One region of the Nonomuraea sp. NPDC050643 genome, then DNA from elsewhere that is predicted to be linked to it. Evidence: riboswitches for the same ligand, from Rfam matches in the RefSeq annotation. Region 1 holds a riboswitch; each other region holds the start of a gene.
The links. Region 1 has a riboswitch for cyclic di-AMP ahead of AB0I15_RS56465 (CHAP domain-containing protein). Riboswitches for the same ligand answer to the same signal wherever they lie in the genome.
Positions count from the first base shown of each region.

Region 2: another riboswitch for cyclic di-AMP. It lies ahead of AB0I15_RS00905 (C40 family peptidase); the one in region 1 lies ahead of AB0I15_RS56465 (CHAP domain-containing protein).
Region 3: another riboswitch for cyclic di-AMP. It lies ahead of AB0I15_RS40805 (NlpC/P60 family protein); the one in region 1 lies ahead of AB0I15_RS56465 (CHAP domain-containing protein).

Region 1 is NZ_JBFAIM010000079.1:17,589-23,821, forward strand. It holds gene AB0I15_RS56445 (NAD(P)H-dependent oxidoreductase) at 1-195, shown strand, start outside; gene AB0I15_RS56450 (MDR family MFS transporter) at 192-1,694, shown strand; gene AB0I15_RS56455 (LysR family transcriptional regulator) at 1,684-2,547, opposite strand; gene AB0I15_RS56460 (alpha/beta hydrolase) at 2,607-3,419, shown strand; gene AB0I15_RS56465 (CHAP domain-containing protein) at 3,686-4,399, opposite strand; cyclic di-AMP (ydaO/yuaA leader) riboswitch at 4,412-4,548, opposite strand; gene AB0I15_RS56470 (aldo/keto reductase) at 5,023-5,844, opposite strand; gene AB0I15_RS56475 (hypothetical protein) at 5,942-6,233, shown strand, end outside.
Region 2 is NZ_JBFAIM010000001.1:202,624-208,856, reverse strand. It holds gene AB0I15_RS00920 (Uma2 family endonuclease) at 171-710, shown strand; gene AB0I15_RS00915 (branched-chain amino acid aminotransferase) at 744-1,841, opposite strand; gene AB0I15_RS00910 (3-isopropylmalate dehydrogenase) at 2,066-3,112, opposite strand; cyclic di-AMP (ydaO/yuaA leader) riboswitch at 3,212-3,352, shown strand; gene AB0I15_RS00905 (C40 family peptidase) at 3,548-3,952, shown strand; gene AB0I15_RS00900 (SSI family serine proteinase inhibitor) at 4,139-4,528, opposite strand; gene AB0I15_RS00895 (class I SAM-dependent methyltransferase) at 4,635-5,450, shown strand; gene serA (phosphoglycerate dehydrogenase) at 5,920-6,233, opposite strand, start outside.
Region 3 is NZ_JBFAIM010000041.1:108,893-115,125, forward strand. It holds gene lysX (bifunctional lysylphosphatidylglycerol synthetase/lysine--tRNA ligase LysX) at 1-253, shown strand, start outside; gene AB0I15_RS40795 (cytochrome P450) at 270-1,352, opposite strand; gene AB0I15_RS40800 (LuxR C-terminal-related transcriptional regulator) at 1,660-1,872, shown strand; gene AB0I15_RS40805 (NlpC/P60 family protein) at 1,900-2,829, opposite strand; cyclic di-AMP (ydaO/yuaA leader) riboswitch at 2,949-3,099, opposite strand; gene AB0I15_RS40810 (amino-acid N-acetyltransferase) at 3,375-3,944, shown strand; gene AB0I15_RS40815 (RDD family protein) at 4,030-5,424, shown strand; gene AB0I15_RS40820 (RDD family protein) at 5,535-6,020, shown strand.

The DNA of each region.
Region 1 (6,233 bases):
CTCGTGCTGGCCGAGCTGCACGCCGTGACCGTGCGGGACGCCGTCGGCCTGCAGGCGCCCTGGGCCCAGATAAGCTCCGACGGCACCACCGCCGGCGCGGGCGGCGACGCGGCGGCCAAGGCCATGCTCGACCAGCTCGCGTGGTGGGGGCAGACCCTGCGCGAGGCCAGGGCCGCCCGCCCGTACACGCCATGAGCCGTTCGCTGTACGTCGGCGTCTTCGGGCTGATGCTCGGCATGTTCCTGGCCATGCTGGACGGCCTCATCGTCGGCACCGCCCTGCCCACCATCACCGGCGAGCTGGGCGGGCTGAACCACCTGTCCTGGGTCGTGACCGCGTACCTGCTGGCCACGGCGGCCACCACGCCCATCTGGGGCAAGCTCGGCGACCTGTACGGCCGCAAGGGCACGTTCATGACCGCGATCGTGATCTTCCTGGTGGGGTCCATGCTCGCCGGGCTGTCGCAGGACATCGGCCAGCTCATCGCCTTCCGCGCGGTACAGGGGCTCGGCGCGGGCGGCCTGATGGTCGGTGCCCTGTCGATCATCGGCGTGCTGGTGCCGCCCCGCGAGAGCGGCAAGGTGCAATCGATGGTCGGGGCCATGATGCCGGTCGCGTTCATCGGCGGGCCGCTGCTCGGCGGCCTGCTGACCGACCACCTGAGCTGGCGGTGGACGTTCTACGTGAACGTCCCCGTCGGGGCCGTGGCGCTGCTCGTGGTGGGGTTCGGGATCCGGCTCGCGGGGGAGCGGGTCAGAGCCCGGATCGACTACCTCGGGGCGGTGCTCCTGACCGCCGCGATCCTGGCGCTGACGCTGCTGACGAGCTGGGGCGGTGTCACGTACCCCTGGACGTCCCCGCAGATCCTGGGCCTGGGCGTGGTCGCGGCCGGGTGCCTGGCCGCCTTCGTCAGGGCCGAGCGGCGGGCCGAGGAGCCCGTCATCCCGCCCCGGCTCTTCCATGACAGGAACTTCACGCTCGCCCAGGTGCTCAGCTTCCTGGCCGGGGCCGTGATGATGGCCGTGACCGCGTACCTGCCGCAGTACCTGCAGTTCGTCCAGGGCGTCACGCCGACGGCCGGCGGGATGCTGCTGCTGCCGCTCCTGTTCGGCATGCTCGCGGCGCAGCTCGTGACCGGCCGCCTCATCAGCCGCGACGGGCGCTACCGCGTGTATCCGATCCTCGGCGGCGGTGTGCTGGTGGCGGGGGTGCTGGTGCTCACCGTGCTGGGCGTCGGGACCGGCGTCGTCCTGGTCTCCGGGCTCACGGCGATCGCCGGGGTGGGCATCGGGCTGCTGACGCAGAGCACGATGCTGCTCACCCTGAACAGCGCCGACCCCCGCGACATGGGCGCGGCCAGCGGCACCGTCACCCTGCTGCGCACCATCGGCGGCTCCCTGGGCATCTCCCTGCTCGGCGCCGTCTACGGCGCCCGCATGGAGGCCGGGCTCGGCGCCTCACTCGGGTCCGAGGCGGCGACGCGGCTGACGGAGGGCGGCGGGCTCACCCCCGAGCTGATGCCGGCGATGACCGGGGCCGTGCGGGACGCGGTGCGCGAGGCGGTCAGCGCGGGGCTGCAGGGGGTGCTGGCCGGGTCGGCGGTCCTGGCCGCCCTCGCCTTCGCCGCCGCCTGGTTCGTACGGGAGGTGCCGCTGCGCGCGGAGGCCCCCGCCGCTGAGAAATCTACAGCGTAAAGGCGGCGAGCTCGTCCAGGAACGCCCGGGCTGTCGGGGCACAATCGTGCACCGACGCCACGGCCAGGGCCAGCGAGCGGGTCATGCCCGGATCGAGCGGCCGGGTGACGACCGCGCCCAGGTCGGCGGGCAGGCCCAGGGCGGGCACGATGCTGACCCCCAGCCCGGCCGCCACCATCTCCAGGATCGCGGCCGGGCCGCCGGCCTCGAAGGCGATGTCGAGCGGCACCTGGGCGGCCTGGGCGGCGCTCATGATCAGCGGCCGGCAGCCGGCCGTGGTGAGGATGAACGGCCGCCCGGCCAGGTCGGCCAGGCGCACGGCCTTCCGGGCGGCCAGCGGGTGCCCGGCGGGCATGACGGCCAGCATGTCGTGGGTGCTCAGGTGCGCGGTGTGCAGGCCGGGGGCGGGCAGGGTGACCACGCCGACCTCGGCGGCGCCCCGGTGCAGCCATTCGCGGATGTCGTCGTCGACGCCTTCGAACAGGCGTACCCGGACCTGGGGGTAGCGGTCGGTGAACGCGCGCAGGAGCCTGGCCACGAGCGTGCCCGTGGCGCTGGGGAGGCTGGCCAAGCGCAGCTCGCCGGTGATCTGGCCGCTGGCGGCGGCCACGTCGGCGCGGATGAGGTCGAAGTGGCGCAGCGCCTCGCGGGCCCGGGTGAGGGCGCGGCGGCCGGCCTCGGTGAGGGCGATGCCGTCGCGGTGGCGTACGAACAGGGCCGCGCCCAGCTCGCGCTCCAGCGTGGCGATGGCGCGGCTGACGGCGGGCTGGGACATGCCGCTCTCCTCGGCCGCCGCCGTGAAACCGCCGCGCTCGGCGACCGCGATCAGCACCCGGAGCTGCGCTAATGTCATACCGCCATACCCTAGATGATATTTGACCGGGCCCTCTCAAGAACATCATGGTTATGGCCATGCGGAAGACGATCGAAGTGGACGGGCTGCGGGCCGGATATCTGACGGCGGGCGATCGAGGCCCGATGGTGCTGCTGCTGCACGGCACCTACTGGAGCCGGGTGTGGCGGCCGGTGCTCGGCGACCTGGCGGCGGCCGGGCTGCGGCCGGTGGCGGTGGACCTGCCCGGGCTGGGGCGTTCGGAGGGGGAGCTGACCCCGGAAACGGCCACCGTGCCCGCGCTGGCGGCCTGGGTGGCCAGGTTCGCGGCGGCGCTGGGCGCGGACGTGCCGCTCGCCGTGGCCGGGCACGACATCGGCGGCGCGGTCGCGCAGCACCTGCTGGTGGGTGACGCGCTGAAGGTGCGCAGGCTGGCGCTGGTCAACTCGGTCACGTACGACTCGTGGCCGGTGCCGGGGGTGGCCCGCTTCCGCGACCCGGCCGTGGTGGCGGCGACGACGGTCGAGGACGTGCTGGCCGCGCGCCGTACGGCGGTCACGACGGCCCTGGCCCGACCGGCGACGGAGGCCGAGCTGGCCGACTACCTCGACCCGTGGACCGACGCGCGGGTCTGCCGGTCCTGGATGGCCCTGGCCGGCGCGGCCGACAGCCGCTACACGCTCGACCTCGTCCCCGCGCTGCGCGCCGACGAGACGCCGAAGCTGCTGGTCTGGGGGGAGGACGACACGTTCCAGGAGGTACGCCACGCCGAGCGGTTCACGGCCGAGATGCCGAACACCACGCTCGTCCGGATCCCGGGGGCCGGTCACATCCCGATGGAGAACGACCCGGCCGGGGTCGCCGGCGCACTGGCGAACTTCTTCCTCAGCTGACCCAGCCCCTGAACGGGCCTTACGCCGGCGCCTTGCCCGCGAAAGGAACGTCGCAGGAGGGGCACGCTGACCCGCGTACGTGTCCGTCAGGCCGTGACCGTGACTTTACCGGCGCTCAACCCGTCAGCGGACGGTGACCAGCCGACGGCCATGACGTTCCAGAGCCAGGCCGCCGGTGTCGTGTTGGGAAATGCGACAAGCGCGCGCCTCCCTTGTGGGGAGACGCGCGCTTGTGGAAAGGCAGGGGCCCTCTCGGGCCGTCCTCGTCAGGCGGCGTACTCGGGGTAGCCGTAGCCGACGACCTGCGACTTGGGCCGGGTGCGCTCCTCGACCTTGCCGTTGCCGGTGTTGCCCTCGACGGTGGAGATGGTGCCGTTCTGGTTGTCCTTCACGACGAACCCGACGTGCTGGATGTCGCTGATGTCCTTGCTGCCGCTCCACGAGAAGAAGACGACGGCGCCGGGCTTGGCGAGGGTGCCGAAGCGGTTGTTGGCCGCGAACCACTTGGCGTGGGCGACGGTGTAGGCGTCCCAGCCCACCTGCGGGCGGGCGCCGGTCTGCTCACCGACCCAGGAGACGAACATCGAGCACCAGGCGGCGTTCAGGTACGCGGCGCGGTTGCCGCCGTCGCGGGCCACGGTCTCGGCGGCGCGCTGCGAGTTGGCGTACCACTGCTGGAACTTGGTGCCGCCGCCGCTGGCGTTCTCGGAGGTGCCCACCTGGGCCTTGGCCAGGGCGAGTACCTGACTGGCGGTGACGTTGACCTTGGTCTCTTCGGAGTGGTCGGTGCTGGCGCCGGCCTTGTGGGCGGCGATCGCGGCGGTCGGGTGCTTCGCGGCGGTGGCCGCGGCGACTCCGGTCGGGGTGTCGGCGTTGGCGGTGGCGGCGTGGCCGCCGAGGGCCGAGGCGATGATGGTGGCGCCGAGAACGGCGCGAGCGATGTTGACCTTGGGTGCAGCGGTAATAGGATGCTTGGCCATCGAGGGGGTTACTCCTTGCTTCCATGCCGCTTACCGGGTTAGCTGACGGGTTCGGGCGTGGAAGCTGCCCTACGGCACCGAAGTGCCGATTCACCCCAAAGGACTGGGTCCCCGGTTCCGCCCGGAGGCGGATTCAGCGGTCACAGGACGATCCTGTGATGTGTCGTGCGATGGTCAGACATAGCCGGACAAACCGGATGTATGTCTCAAGATGCCCCATAAGGTAATACATGAGGCAAGAGGATTACAAATCCATAAAAGCCCAGCTAGGCGACGTGCCTGTGAGCGTCGGCCGGAACCCCTGTCATGGCAAGGGATTCGTCAAGAGGCAAGATCGAGAAATTCGTTCCGCCTGCCGGCCGGGATGACGCGGTTCGGTGTGTGCCCGATCCGTTCGTGGCCGGGGATCCGCCACCGGAGCCCCACGTTCGCGGGGTCCGCGGCTTCCGTCCGCGTCGACTGGCTACAACACCGGCCTGACCAGGGTAATTCCCGGGCAATGTGATCGCCATGAAAGCGTCCTGGCGGCCGAGGTAGGGGACAACACGGGCCGCTCTGGGTTCATTCCCTGGGGCGCCGGCGGGCGGCCGCTCGTAGCGGAGCCCGCCCGCCGGGGATCCTCGTCACGTCATGTTGAAGGTGTCCGGATCCGGCCCGAAGCGCCGGCCCTTGTTCATCGCCCCGATGGCCGCGAGGTCCTCGGTGTCCAGGATGAAGCCGAACACGTCGATGTTCTCGGCGATCCGCGACGGCGTCACGGACTTGGGGATGACGACGTTGCCGACCTGCAACTGCCACCGCAGCACGATCTGCGCCGGCGTCTTGCCGTGCTTGTCCGACAGCACCTTCAGCGCCGGGTCGTCCAGCAGCCCCTTGCCCTGGCCCAGCGGGCTCCACGCCTCCGTGAGGATGCCGTTGGCCTCGTGGAAGCGCCGCATCTCCCGCTGCTGCAGGTACGGGTGCAGCTCGATCTGGTTGATGGACGGCGTGATGTCCGTCTCGTTCATGAGCCGGGTGAGCGTCTCGACCGTGAAGTTGGAGACGCCGATGGCCTTGGCCCGCCCGTCGCGGTAGATCTTCTCCATGGCCTTCCACGCCTGCACGTACTTGTCCTGCTTCGGCACGGGCCAGTGCATGAGGTAAAGATCTACGTAGTCGAGCCCCAGGCGGGCCAGGCTCTCGTCGAAGGCGGCCTCGGCGCGGCCGTGGTCGCCGTTCCACAGCTTCGTGGTGACGAACACCTTCTCGCGCGGCAGCCCGCTCTCGCGTACGGCCCGCCCCACGCCCTCCTCGTTGTCATAGGCGGCCGCGGTGTCGACGTGCCGGTAGCCGGTCTTCAGCGCCGTCCGCACGGCCTGCTCGGCCTCGTCGGCCGGAACCTGCCAGACGCCGTACCCGAGCTGCGGGATCTGCACGCCGTCCGTGTTGAGCATGAGCGAATTCATACCCTCCATTGTTCACGCCCAGTTTCTGAGCGCTTAAGGCGGCGGGGCTAGCTTGAAGCGGTCGTGAACGGGCTATCACCCGGCTGGGAGGGCAGGAGTGGTCAAACAGGCGTCGGCCTGGGTGGAGTCGCCGCTCCAGATGCTGTGCGCCGTCGAAGCCCATCATGCCGGGCTCCTCGGCCCGGTGTCCGTCGTCGTGCCCCGGGCAGGCCTGCGGCCACTGAAGGCGACCCGCCGCGAACTGCGCGCCCTCGGGCTGCCGGACGGCCTGGAGCTGGCCGAGCCCCGCGAGAGCATGCCCCGGCGCGTCCAGGCCATCGGTGACGCCTTCTCCGGCAAGGTCCAGCTCCGCTGGCTCACCTCCAGCCCCGGCCGCATCGTCATCGTGG
Region 2 (6,233 bases), on a different contig from region 1:
CCCGGCGCCGATGCCGGCGGAGCGACCGGATCCACCTGACCACGGACCGGCGCCGGAGACATGGGCGGCCGCGGGCCGATATCGGCAGCGCATCATTCGACCGCACACCCTGTGATCACGCCCCCTTCCGCTTCTACGCTCGGTCACTCCGACGACGTGAGGACGGTGGCATGGCCGCGCCACTCGAAGAGCGATTCCGCCTGGTGCGCGATTTGCTTCCCGAATATCGGGTGGAGACCACGCGGGGCCGGCTCCTGGTGAATGAGTCCGGCACCTGGCAGCACAACACGCTTCTTTTCCGGATCTGGTGCCGGCTCATCGGCACGGTGGTGGAGCGGGGCTGGGAGATCTGGCCCAATATCACGGTCTACCTGGGAAAACAGGCCGATCGTTACGTTCCCGACCTGGCCGTGGTGCCGGGGACGCCGCGGATGCACCTGGATCACGCCGTTCAAGGGGATTCGACGCTGCTGCTCGTGGACGTCGTTTCCGCGGGCAGCAGCTATGACGATTACCACGTCAAGCCGGGCGGTTACGCGCCGGCCGGGGTGCCGCTTTATCTGGTGGTCGATCCCTTTCGGAACGCGGTGAAACTCTTCAGCGAACCCGGCCCCCGCGAATATGGCCGGGAAACGGTGGCGGCCGGGTGTGAGCCGTTGTTTCTGCCCGCGCCGTGGGGAACCTCCCTGGAGCCCGGGGAATGGTGGTGAACCCTCGGGAGCGGGCCCGAGGGTTCGGCCGGATCAGACGATCTTGTGGATCCAGTTGTGGGCGTCGGGGCGGGCGCCGTACTGGATGCCCACCAGTTCCTCGCGCACCCGCATCGTCACCGGGCCGGGGGTGCCGTCGGCGACGGTCCAGGAGCGGTCGGCGCCCTTGACCGTGCCCACCGGCGTCACCACGGCCGCCGTGCCGCACGCGAAGACCTCCGTCAGCTCGCCCGCCTCGCTCGCCGACTGCCACTCATCGACCGAGACGAGGCGCTCCTCGGTCTCCAGGCCCAGGTCGCCGGCCAGCTCCAGGATCGACTCCCTGGTGATGCCGGGCAGCAGCGTGCCGGTCAGCTCGGGGGTGACGAGCTTGTTGCCGAAGACGAAGAACAGGTTCATCCCGCCCATCTCCTCGACGTACTTGTGCTCACCCGCGTCGAGCCAGACCACCTGGTCACAGCCGTTCTCCACGGCCTGGCGCTGCGCGACGAACGCCGCGGCGTAGTTGCCGCCGCACTTGGCGAAGCCGGTGCCGCCGGGGGCCGCCCGGGTGTACTCGGTGGACAGCCAGACCGAGACCGGCTTGATGCCACCGGTGAAGTACGAGGCCGCCGGGGAGGCGATGACCATGTACTTGTACGTCCTGGACGGGTAGTTGACCCCCAGCCCCGCCTGGGTGGCGATCATGAAAGGGCGCAGGTAGAGGCTGTGGCCCTCAGTCGTGGGCACCCAGTCCTTGTCGGTCTCGACGAGGAGCTCGAGCGAGTCGACGAACGTCTCCTCGGGCAGCTCCGGCATGGCCATGCGCTGGGCCGAGCGGTTGAAGCGGCCGGCGTTCGCGTACGGGCGGAACGTCACGATCGAGCCGCTCGTCTGGCGGTAGGCCTTCAGGCCCTCGAACAGCTCCTGCGCGTAGTGGAAGACCGAGGTCGCCGGGTCCAGCGAGAGCGGCCCGTACGGCATCAGCCTGGCGTCGTGCCAGCCCTGACCTTCGGTGTAGTCGACCGAGATCATGTGATCCGTGAAGGTCTGCCCGAAGCCGGGGTTCGCCAGTACCTGCTCCCGCTCGGCCGCGGTGCGAGCGTGGTCGGATAGCTGCACGTCGAAGCTGAGCTTCTGAGCGATGGTCATGACGGCGGTCCTTCTCTCTGCGATCTACCGAAATCTACCGGAACCTGCCCACTGTCCGCGGATCTGCTGCGCGGAGCAGTCGTGCCCGGGAGGCAGTCCCGTACTTCCTATTGTCTCGCTATATGGGATGGCAAGTGGCCGATGGGGTGGTTGGTCCTTTTGGACGCGAAAAAGCGCCTGGCAGTCCTCGTCGGACCGCCAGGCGCGTTCGGAGCTAGGCGGCCCTAGCCGGATACTCGCGCGGTGATGTCGTCGCCGATCTCGTGGGTGGTGCGACCGGCCCAGCCGGTCAGGCGCTCCACGAGGTCGTCGGCGACCGCCTGCTCCACCTTGGCCGACTCGGCGTGCAGGCCGAGGTGGTCGAGGAGCATGGCGACGGACAGGATGGTCGCGGTGGGGTCGGCCTTGCCCTGGCCCGCGATGTCGGGCGCGCTGCCGTGGACCGGCTCGAACATGCTCGGCGTGGTCCGCTCGGGGTTGATGTTGCCGCTGGCCGCCAGGCCGATGCCGCCGGCGATGGCCGCCCCGAGGTCGGTGATGATGTCGCCGAACAGGTTGTCGGTGACGACCACGTCGAAGCGCTCAGGCTGGCTGACGAAGAACATCGAGGCCGCGTCGATGTGGCTGTAGTCGGTCGTGACCTCGGGGTATTCCTCGGCCACGCGGTTGACCGTGCGCTGCCACAGGTCGCCGGCGTAGGCGAGGACGTTCGTCTTGTGGACGAGGGTCAGCTTCTTGCGCGGGCGCGACTTGGCCTTCTCGAACGCGTAACGCACCACGCGCTCGACGCCGTAGGCGGTGTTGAGCGACTCCTGGGTGGCGATCTCGTACGGCGTGCCGCGCCGCATGGCGCCACCGGTGCCCGCGTAGAGGCCCTCGGTGCCCTCGCGGACGACGATCATGTCGATGTCCTCGGGCGGCGTGTCGGCCAGCGGGGTCTCGACGCCGGGGAACAGCTTGACCGGCCGCAGGTTGACGTAGTGGTCGAACTCGAACCGGAGGCGGAGCAGCAGGTCGCGCTCCAGGATGCCGGGCGGCACGCTCGGGTCGCCGACGGCGCCCAGCAGGATCGCGTCGAAGCCGCGCAACTCCTCGAGCACCGCGTCGGGCAGCGTCTCCCCGGTACGGTGATAGCGGGCGGCGCCCAGGTCATAGTGCGTGGGCTCGATCTTCGTGCCGACCGCTTCCAGGACCTTGAGTCCTTCGGCTACGACCTCGGTGCCGATGCCATCCCCAGGGATGACGGCCAGGCGGATGTTACGCGACTCCATGGGCGGTACCTTACCGGCTCGTCTCGACTGACGAACACACCATCTCATTTTTCGGACGCCCGGTTTTGTCCCTATTGCGACCTTTTGACCGTTTCGTTAGAGTCCATCGGGCCTAATCCACGCAGCCCTTGCGTGGAGCCGGGGACCCACTTTCCCCTGGGGCGAATCGGCAACCGCCGTAGGGCCGTCTTCCAGGCCCGAGCCCGTCAGCTAACCCGGCCGGCCTCGTGGAAGGACAGTGTTCTGTCTCGCATCGCCATCGGCCTGGCGGCGGGCGTCGCCGGGCTCATCCTGGCCAGCCCAGCCGCACAGGCGGCCCCTGACAAACAGGCGACCCCCGACAAAGACGTCACCACCCTGACCGGCGCCGAGATCCGGCGCATCCAGGCCAAGCGCGTCCCCACGCCGCCCTGGAAGGCCGCTCTCCACTACGCGATGACCAAACGCGGCATCCCGTACGTCTGGGGCGGCACCAGCGACCGGGGATACGACTGCTCGGGGCTCATGCTCCGGGCGTACGAGTCGGCGGGGATCGAACTGCCCCGCACCGCCCGCGAACAGTACGGGGCGTTCTCCCGGAAGATCGGCTGGGAGAACCTCAAGCCCGGCGACCTCGTCTTCTTCAGCAACCTGGGACACGTGGGGATGATCTCCAAGCCCGGGTTCATGGTGCACGCGCCGCGCAGCGGTGACGTGGTCAAGGAGGAGAAGCTTTCGAGCTGGCGCAGGGACGCCTTCGTGGGGGCGGTCCGGCCCGACCCCGCGGGTGTGCGCCGCTGGTCCAAGGTGCTGGAGAAACGCCGGGCCCCGGCTCCGGACATGCCCACCGCCACCCTCTGAGAACACACCCCCCAGATGAGAACACACCCCCAGAACACCACCCTCAGAACACCGCTCCGGGAACACCACCCTGAGAGCACCGCCCCGAGAACACCGCACTGAGAACACCGCACTGAGAACACCGCTCCGAGAAAGCCGCGAGCGGCCCCGCCTGGCGCGGGGCCGCTCGCCGGTCGCGCCGGGCGATCAGGGCACGATCGGGGCGGCCAGGTTGTCCGCGAAGCACGGGTTCGGGTAGGTCTCCTCGAAGTTCTTCGGCTCGCCGTAGAACACACCGCGGATCTTGACGTGGACCGGGTCGTAGATGCGCGGGCAGGCCACGTCCGGGCGGAACCTGAGCCGCTCCAGATCACCGCCGCTCCTGCGGAGCATGTCGCAGGCGGCGCCCGGGTCGGGGTGGCTGCCGTCGTCCGGGTCACAGGTCAGGAACCAGCGCTGCGCCGCGCCCTGGTGGTACTTCGTGATACTCAGCTCTCCCGCCTGCGCGTGGGCGGGCGCGGCGAGCAGGGCCGCGGCGGCCACGGCGGGCAGGGCCACGGCGGCGACGCGACGGATCGCGGTCAGGGAAGCGTGCATGGGGGACCTCCTCAGCGAACGGATACGCAGCGCGACGCTATCAGTACTCTCCGTGTCCGCGAGGAGAGGTGTCCGTAACCTCAGTCACGGACGTACCGTGGGAGGCATGTCACCCGAGAAGGTGCATCTGACCGAGGAGAAGGCGACCCTCCTCGCCACCCTGTACGGCAAGGCGCTCGACGCGCGCTCCCCCAACCCGATCCTGGGCGACCGGATGGCCGACGAAGTGATCGGCCGGATCGACCACGACTTCACCAAGACGGGCATCACCCCCAGCACCGCCGAGGCCGTCGCCCTCAGGGCCCGGTTCATGGACAGGTGGGCGGGCGAGTTCCTGGCCCGGCATCCGGAGGCCATCGTGCTGCAGCCGGGCTGCGGTCTCGACACGCGCGTCTTCCGGATGGACCCGCCGCCCTCGGTCCGCTGGTACGACCTCGACTATCCCGAGGTCATCGAGCTGCGCGAGCGGCTGTTCCCCGAGCGGCCCGGTTACACCATGATCGGCTCGTCGGCCACCGAGCTGGCCTGGCTGGAGCAGGTCCCCCGCGACGCTCCGGTGCTGGTCGTGGCCGAGGGCCTGCTCTACTACCTCGATCCGGCCGGAGGGCCGGAGCTCCTGCGGGCGATCGTGGAGCGCTTCCCCGGCGGCCAGTTGATCTTCGACGCCCTGAGCCGGCTCGGCCTGCGGCTGCAGAAGCTCAACAAGCCCGTCCAGAACGCCGGGGCCGCGGTCCACTGGGGCATCGACGGCCCGGCCGTTCTGGAGGCGATCCATCCGAGGCTGCGGTGCGTGTCGGCGGTGAGCGCGTTCGAGATCGACGGGTTCGAGGACCTGTCGAAGACCCACCGCGTCTCGGCCTGGATCGTCAAGGCCCTGCCGGGGATGAGGCGGTCGGCCGCCTTCTACCGGCTGGAGTTCTGAAGGACTGTCGGCTGGAGCCCTGAAGGGCTACCGGCCGGAGTTCTGCGGGGCGCCGCCGTTGTCGCGGCGGTCCAGCGCGATCTGCACGGCCTCGGCGGCCTCGTCCTGCTGGTCTTCGGCACGGTTCCAGGCATACATCTCGTACATGTGACTCATCTCATTTCGCGGGCGTGTCTCAGTGGGAAGCCGGACTCCGGTCGCGAATCCGACCGGGCCTGATCTCGTGGTCCGGGTCACGGACCGGACGAAGGGACTTGACGGCCGACGCGACGCCGCACACCGCGGCGAGTCGTCGACCTGCCCTAACAGGCCCCGCCGCGGCAGGTAATAAGTACGAGAACCTGGCGCATTACCGATAACAGTACCTGAGGCATCTCGTTGGATGTCCTAGTATCTCGCATGGTGAGACGCGAAGGGGCCGCCACCCTTTCCGGTGACGGCCCCCTTGTCGCGATGCCGCGAGGAGAGGTCAGTCCTCCAGGTCGACCGTGCGGCCGCTCTCGGCGCCGATCTCCGCCGCGATCTGCTCGACCACCTCGGCCGGGATCGCGGAGTCGACGGTCAGCGCGATGAGCGCCTTGCCGCCCTTGGTGTCACGGGCCACCTGCATCGAGGCGATGTTGATGCGGTGCTCGCCGAGGAGGCGGCCGACCACGCCGACGATGCCGGGACGGTCGGCGTAGGTGAAGAAGCAGAGGTGAGCCGTCGGCTCGATCTCCATCTCGTAGCCGTTGACCTCGACGATCTTCGTGATCTGGCGGGGCCCGGACAGCGTGCCCGAGA
Region 3 (6,233 bases), on a different contig from region 1:
CGAGCTGGGCACCGCCTACTCCGAGCTGATCGACCCGATCGAGCAGCGCCGTCGCCTGGTCGAGCAGTCCCTGCTGGCCGCGGGTGGCGACGTGGAGGCCATGCAGCTCGACGAGGACTTCCTGCAGGCCCTGGAATACGCCATGCCGCCGACGGGCGGCGTGGGGGTGGGCATCGACCGGATGATCATGGCCTTCACCGGCAGGAACATCCGCGAGACCATCCTGTTCCCGCTGGTCAAGCCCACCCACTGAGCGCCGCGGGGGCGTCTCACGGCATGAGCCGCCCCCGCCGGCCCGGCAGTCTCGCCAGCCCGCGCAGCACCACATTCGCCTTGTACGGCGGCTCCGCCTCGGTCAGTTCCAGCTCCGGCGCCGCCCTGGCCAGCGCGGAGAGCGCGATCTCGCCCTCCATCCTGGCCAGCGTCGCCCCCAGGCAGAAGTGGATGCCCAGCCCGAACGCCACGTGCCGCCCGGGATCCCGCGCCACGTCGAACCGGTCCGGATCGGGGAACACGGCGGGGTCGCGATTGGCCGCGCCTATCAGGGCGACCACCGGGGTGTCCTTCGGCACCGGCACACCGCCGAGCGTCGTGTCCTCCAGCGCGACCCTGGAGGTGAGCTGGACCGGCGGGTCGTACCTGAGCACCTCCTCGACCACCTGTTTGGGCCGATCGGCCGCGTGGCGCAGCAGGCCGCGCCCGGCCAGGTGCAGCACCCCGTTGCCGATGAGGTTGACGGTCGTCTCGTGGCCGGCCACGAGCAGCAGCACACAGGTGGCCAGTAACTCGGCCTCCGTCAACCCCTCGACGCCCGCCAGGGCGCTCAGGAGGTCCTCTCCGGGCCGCTCCCGCCGTAATGTGAGCAGCCCTCGGAAGTAGTCGCGAAACTCCCTTCCGGCCCGGCCGCTTTCCGATACGAGGTCGTCTGTAAGCATCGGGTCAAGTCCGCGAGCCAGGGTCTCACTCCAGCCGCGGAAACGTTCATGGTCCTCCGGGGGCACCCCGAGCATCTCGCTGATCACCATGACCGGCAGCGGGTATGCCAAACCGGACACGAGGTCGGCCTCATCCGACAGCCCGTCGATCAGCCCGGCGGTGATCGCCTCGACGCGGGGGCGGAGCCGTTCGAGCATGCGCGGGGTGAACGCCCTGCTGACCAGCCCCCGCAGCCTGGTGTGGTCGGGCGGGTCCATCCAGAGGAACGATTCGACGGGCTGACCTGGCTCTCTGTTGCTCAGGGGGCTGGAGCCGCGGCCGAACCGGGGGTCGCGCAGGAGCGTCGTACAGAGGTCGTGGGTGGTGGCGACGAGTAACCCCGCACGCGTGGGGAAGATCGCGCCACGCGCGCTCATCTCGCGATAACCGGCATAAGGATCACGCAGAAATTCCGGATTGAACGGATCAAAACCCAGCACATCCACTGGGCTCTTTGACAATGGATCCGCCGTTCCGGAAGGCTCCATGAGATCGCTCATCCGAGGCCGACCTGTCCCGACATATGGCGAGTACGTCATATATAACGGATCATGTCAATAGACCTCGTCAAGCACGGAGATTATCGTGCTTGACGACCTTTCCAAGATGCGTTTACGGTCTGCGAGGAGCAACTTTGGCCCGGTCGAGAGGCCCAAGTTCTGCTGTTGGGGGGGAGGGCTCCCGATGGATGTGCTCACTGAAGGCGTTGAGCTGAGCCATGCGGATTTGGCGTTACTGGCGGAGCTGGCCAAAGGAGTTACGGTCGATCGGGTGGGCAGACGTCTGGATATCAGCGGACGCACAGTACGCCGAAGATTACGGTGCATCTGCGACCGTATCGGCGTTGCCACGGCGATCGAGGCCGTGGCGTGGGCTGCCCGCCGCCAGTTGATCTAACGGCGTCCGGTTACGGGGAAAGCGTTCTCAGTCGGCGATGCGCACCGCGCCGGCGAACGGCCGCCGGGCGATCGAGGCGATCCGTACGACGTCACCCGTCTGCGGGGCGTGCACCATCATGCCGCCGCCGAGGTAGATGCCGACGTGATGCAGGTCGCTGTAGAAGAACACCAGGTCGCCCGGCCGTAGCTCGGAGCGGTCGATGTGCCTGCCCGCGGTCCACTGGCTGCCGGTGTAGTGGGGCAGTGAGATGCCCACCTGCTGGTAGGCGGCCATGACCAGACCGGAGCAGTCGTAGGAGCTGGGACCTTCCGCGCCCCAGACGTACGGCTTGAGCTGCTGCGTGAGCGCCCACCGCGCCGCCTGGGCCGCCTTGCCGCCGCCGGCGATCGGCAGATTGACGCGCGTCGCCCGGGTGCCGGGACGGCCGGCCTCGCCCAGGGCTCGCCTGAACAGGTTGCTCTCGACCTTGGTGACCAGCTTGGTGATCTTGTCGCGCTTGGTGTCGAGCTCGGTGACGAGCTTCTGGACCTCCGCGATGCGCGACTTGGCGCCCGACCTGGCGCGCTCGGCGGTCTCCCTGGCCTTGGTGACCTGGCTGAGCTCCTGGCCCTGCTGCTGCTCGAGCACGTACGTGGTCGCGGCGCGGTCGAGGAAGGTGTCGGGGTCCTCGGCGGAGGTGAAGGCCAGCACCCTGCCCAGGCCGCCGGTCATGTAGGCGTTCTGGGCCAGCATGGCGACCTTGGCGTGCTTGGCCGCGAGGTCGGCCTCGCTGGTCGACAGCGTCTTCTCCGCAGCCTCGGCCGCCTTCTTGGCGGTCTTGAGCTTCTCCCGCTGGTCGTTGTACTGCTCGGCCAGCGTCTCGATGTCGACGTGCAGCTTCTCGACCTGCTTGGCCATGTCCTGGAGGGAGGGCTTGGGGTCCGCGGACGCCGAACCGACGGGAACGGCGATCATTAACGCGGCGACTGTGAGACTCGCCACACCCAAGCGGTATGGCCGCCGAACTCGTTCATGAGGGCGGGCGTGTTCGCCCGCCGACTTCCCCTCACGACCGAGCGTGCCCTTCACCAACCAGCTCCTCTCATCGACGCCTACCGGGTTAGCTGACGGGTTCGGGCCGGAGCAGCCCTACCGAATGATCTCGGATTCACCCCATTGACGGCGTTGGAGGTCGCCGTCGGCGGTTCCCCGGCTCTCCTTGCGGAGATTGGGCGTGTTCCCCCCGCGACACGCGGGGAACATCGTCGCTGGACACTAATGCACTCCGGGTTCGTGCTCAACCACAACTGCCGAGTCTGTAGAGGTTTCACAACTGAAGGGTCACAAGGTGATCTCGTGCACACCCGTGCAGAACAGACTTTATGTCCCTCTTTGCCCTTGCATCTGCCGAACGCAGGTTCTCGTCGGCCGCGCGCCCATCTGACCAAGAGATGCCACAGGATGGGCCGAGACATGGGCGTTAGGGCCGAACCGTAATGACATCTGTACTCTGGAGAGCCATGGAGCAGGTGGCCGAACTGACAGTGCCCGAGACCGCGGTCGTGGTCCGGCGTGCCCGCACGCCCGACGTGCGCACGGTCAGACGCCTGGTGGACACCTATGCGGGCGCGGGCCCGCGGCTCCTGGAGAAGGCCACCGTGACCCTGTACGAGGACGTACAGGAGTTCTGGGTGGCCGAGCGGGGCGGGCAGGTCGTCGGCTGCGGCGCGCTTCACGTGCTCTGGGAGGATCTCGCGGAGGTCCGCACCGTGGCCGTGGATCCCGATAGCCGTGGCATGGGCGTCGGCCACCGGATCGTCTCGGCGCTGATACAGCACGCGAAGGATCTGGGTCTGCGACGTGTATTCTGTCTAACTTTTGAGGTCGACTTCTTCGCCAGGCACGGCTTTCGCCAGATTCAGGGCACGCCGGTCTCGCCTGAGGTGTACGCCGAACTCCTGGCCTCGTACGACGAGGGTGTGGCGGAGTTCCTCGACCTCGAACACGTCAAGCCGAACACCCTGGGCAACACCCGCATGCTGCTCCATCTGACATCGGGTGACGCGGACCTTGACCAGTTGGAAAGGTGATTGTTGATACCTATGTCGATACGTTGGGCAGCACAGGCATGTGTCCTGACACGTGCCACATGCGCACTCGAAGCGAGGTGACACGGTGAGCACCGGACAGCCGCCGTACCCACAGGACGAATCCGGCGAGAATTCTGCGCCCGCCAATCCCTGGCAGCAGAACACGGGCCGCCACCCCGGCGAGCCCGACCCCGACGCGACTGTGATCGGCTACCGGGCGGACGATGCCTACGGGCAACAGCCCCAGTACGGACAGCAGGGCTATGGCCAGCAGCAGCAGGGCTATGGCCAGCAACAGGGTTACGGCCAGCAGCCCCAGTACGGGCAGCAGCAGGGCTACGGACAGCAGCAGCAGTCCCAGCCCGACTACGGCCAGCAGCAGTATGGTCAGCAACCGCAGTCCCAGGCGGACTACGGTCAGCAATATGGCAATGCGGCGGGGCAGCAGGGCTACGGCCAGCAACCCCAGTCGGGCCAGCAACCTCAGTACGGCCAGCAGCAGGGCTACGGTCAGCAGCAGCAGGGCTATGGGCAGCAGGCCCAGTCCCAGCCCGACTACGGTCAGCAGGGTTACGGCCAGCAGCCCCAATACGGGCAGCAGCCGCAGTCCCAGCCTGACTACGGTCAGCAGGGCTATGGCCAGCAGCAGCAGTCGCAGCCCGGCTACGCCCAGCAGGGCTACGGGCAGCAGCCGCAGTCGGGCCAGCAGCCCGGCTACGGCCAGCAGCAGCAGGGCTATGGGCAGCAGGCCCAGTCCCAGCCCGACTACGGTCAGCAGGGTTACGGCCAGCAGCAGCAGTCGCAGCCCGGCTACGGTCAGCAGCAGGGCTACGGCCAGCAGCAGGCGCAGTACGGCCAGCAGCAGTACAGCGACCAGCAGTACGCCGCGGGCTACGGTCAGCAGCAGCAGGGCTACGGCCAGCCCGCCTACGGTCAGGCCTATGGCCAGCCGGTCGGCGTGCAGCCGCCCGGTGCGCCGGCGCCGCTGGCGGAGTGGTGGCAGCGACTGGTGGCGAGGATCATCGACTTCGTCATCCTCTACATCATCAACATCGTCGTCGGCCTCATATTCGGCGCGATGCTCGTGGCCTCCTACGTGTCCTCCTCCGGGACAAGTGGCGGGTTCTTCTCGACCACGGTCGTGACCATCCTCACCAGCGTCGTCGTTACGGCGATCTGGGTCGCCTTCGACTTCTTCCTGCTGAAGATGAAGGGCCAGACGGTCGGCAAGATGGTGATGGGCATCAAGGTCGTCCCCGTCGGGCAGCACATGCAGCCGGGGGGCCTGCCGACCGACCTGGCGCTCAAGCGGGCCGGGGTCACCTGGGGCGGCTGGATACTGAACGCGATCCCGTGGGTCGGCTGGCTGGTCGGCTGGGCCGTGGTGGCGCTCAACGGCGCCTCCCAGCTCTGGGACAAGCCGCTGCAGCAGACGTTCGCGGACAAGTTCGCGGGCACCGTGGTGGTCAAGATCAAGTAGCCTTCGGACATCTCGACATAGGGGCCGGCTTCCCGCCGGCCCCTATGTTTTGCCCGCGGGGCCGTACCAAAATGAGGGACCTGAGCTCCCGATGACGTGAGGTGGGACTTATGGCCGGGACACCGCCGGCGGACGCTCCGCCCGCGGAATGGTGGGAACGCCTGGGGGCCCGGCTGATTGAAGCTCTCGTCTTCGGGGTCTTCTATTACATTCTGTTCATCGCGCTGTGGGGCATCTTCCGAACTGTCGGGATGTCGGAGGTGTTCGGCGGCCGGCTGCCCGGTGTGTTCGCGTGGTTGGCGGCCGGGCTGGGTTTTGCGGGCTACGACTGGTGGGCGCATTCCCGGCATGGGCGGACGTTCGGTAAGGCGATCATGAAGATTCGCCTGGCGCCGGGAGGTCTTCCGCCCCGTGCTCTGCTCAAACGGGCCCTGGTCTATCCGGCGCCTGTCATGCTGATGGGCATTCCCGTGGTCAATCTGCTGGCCGGAATGCTCCTGTTCGTCGTCGGGATGCTCATCCTGATCGACAAGCCTCTGGAGCGGGGGCCGCACGACAGGCTGGCGGGAACACGGGTGGTAAAAGATCTTCGGTGAGCCTTGCGTACCTGGGCGGATGCCTTTTCGCAAAATTTTCGCTTGATCCGGTAAGGAGCCTGGAGAGACTGGCATTAGGCTATGGGGCGTCCGGGTTGCCGGATGTTGGCGCCCCTGCAACACGCAGGGCATCTGTGTGCCGCTATGGTCGGGTGCGGGTGGTTGTCGCCTACGTGTCATGCGGGAGCCTTCGCCCCCCGTGGCCACGCTCCG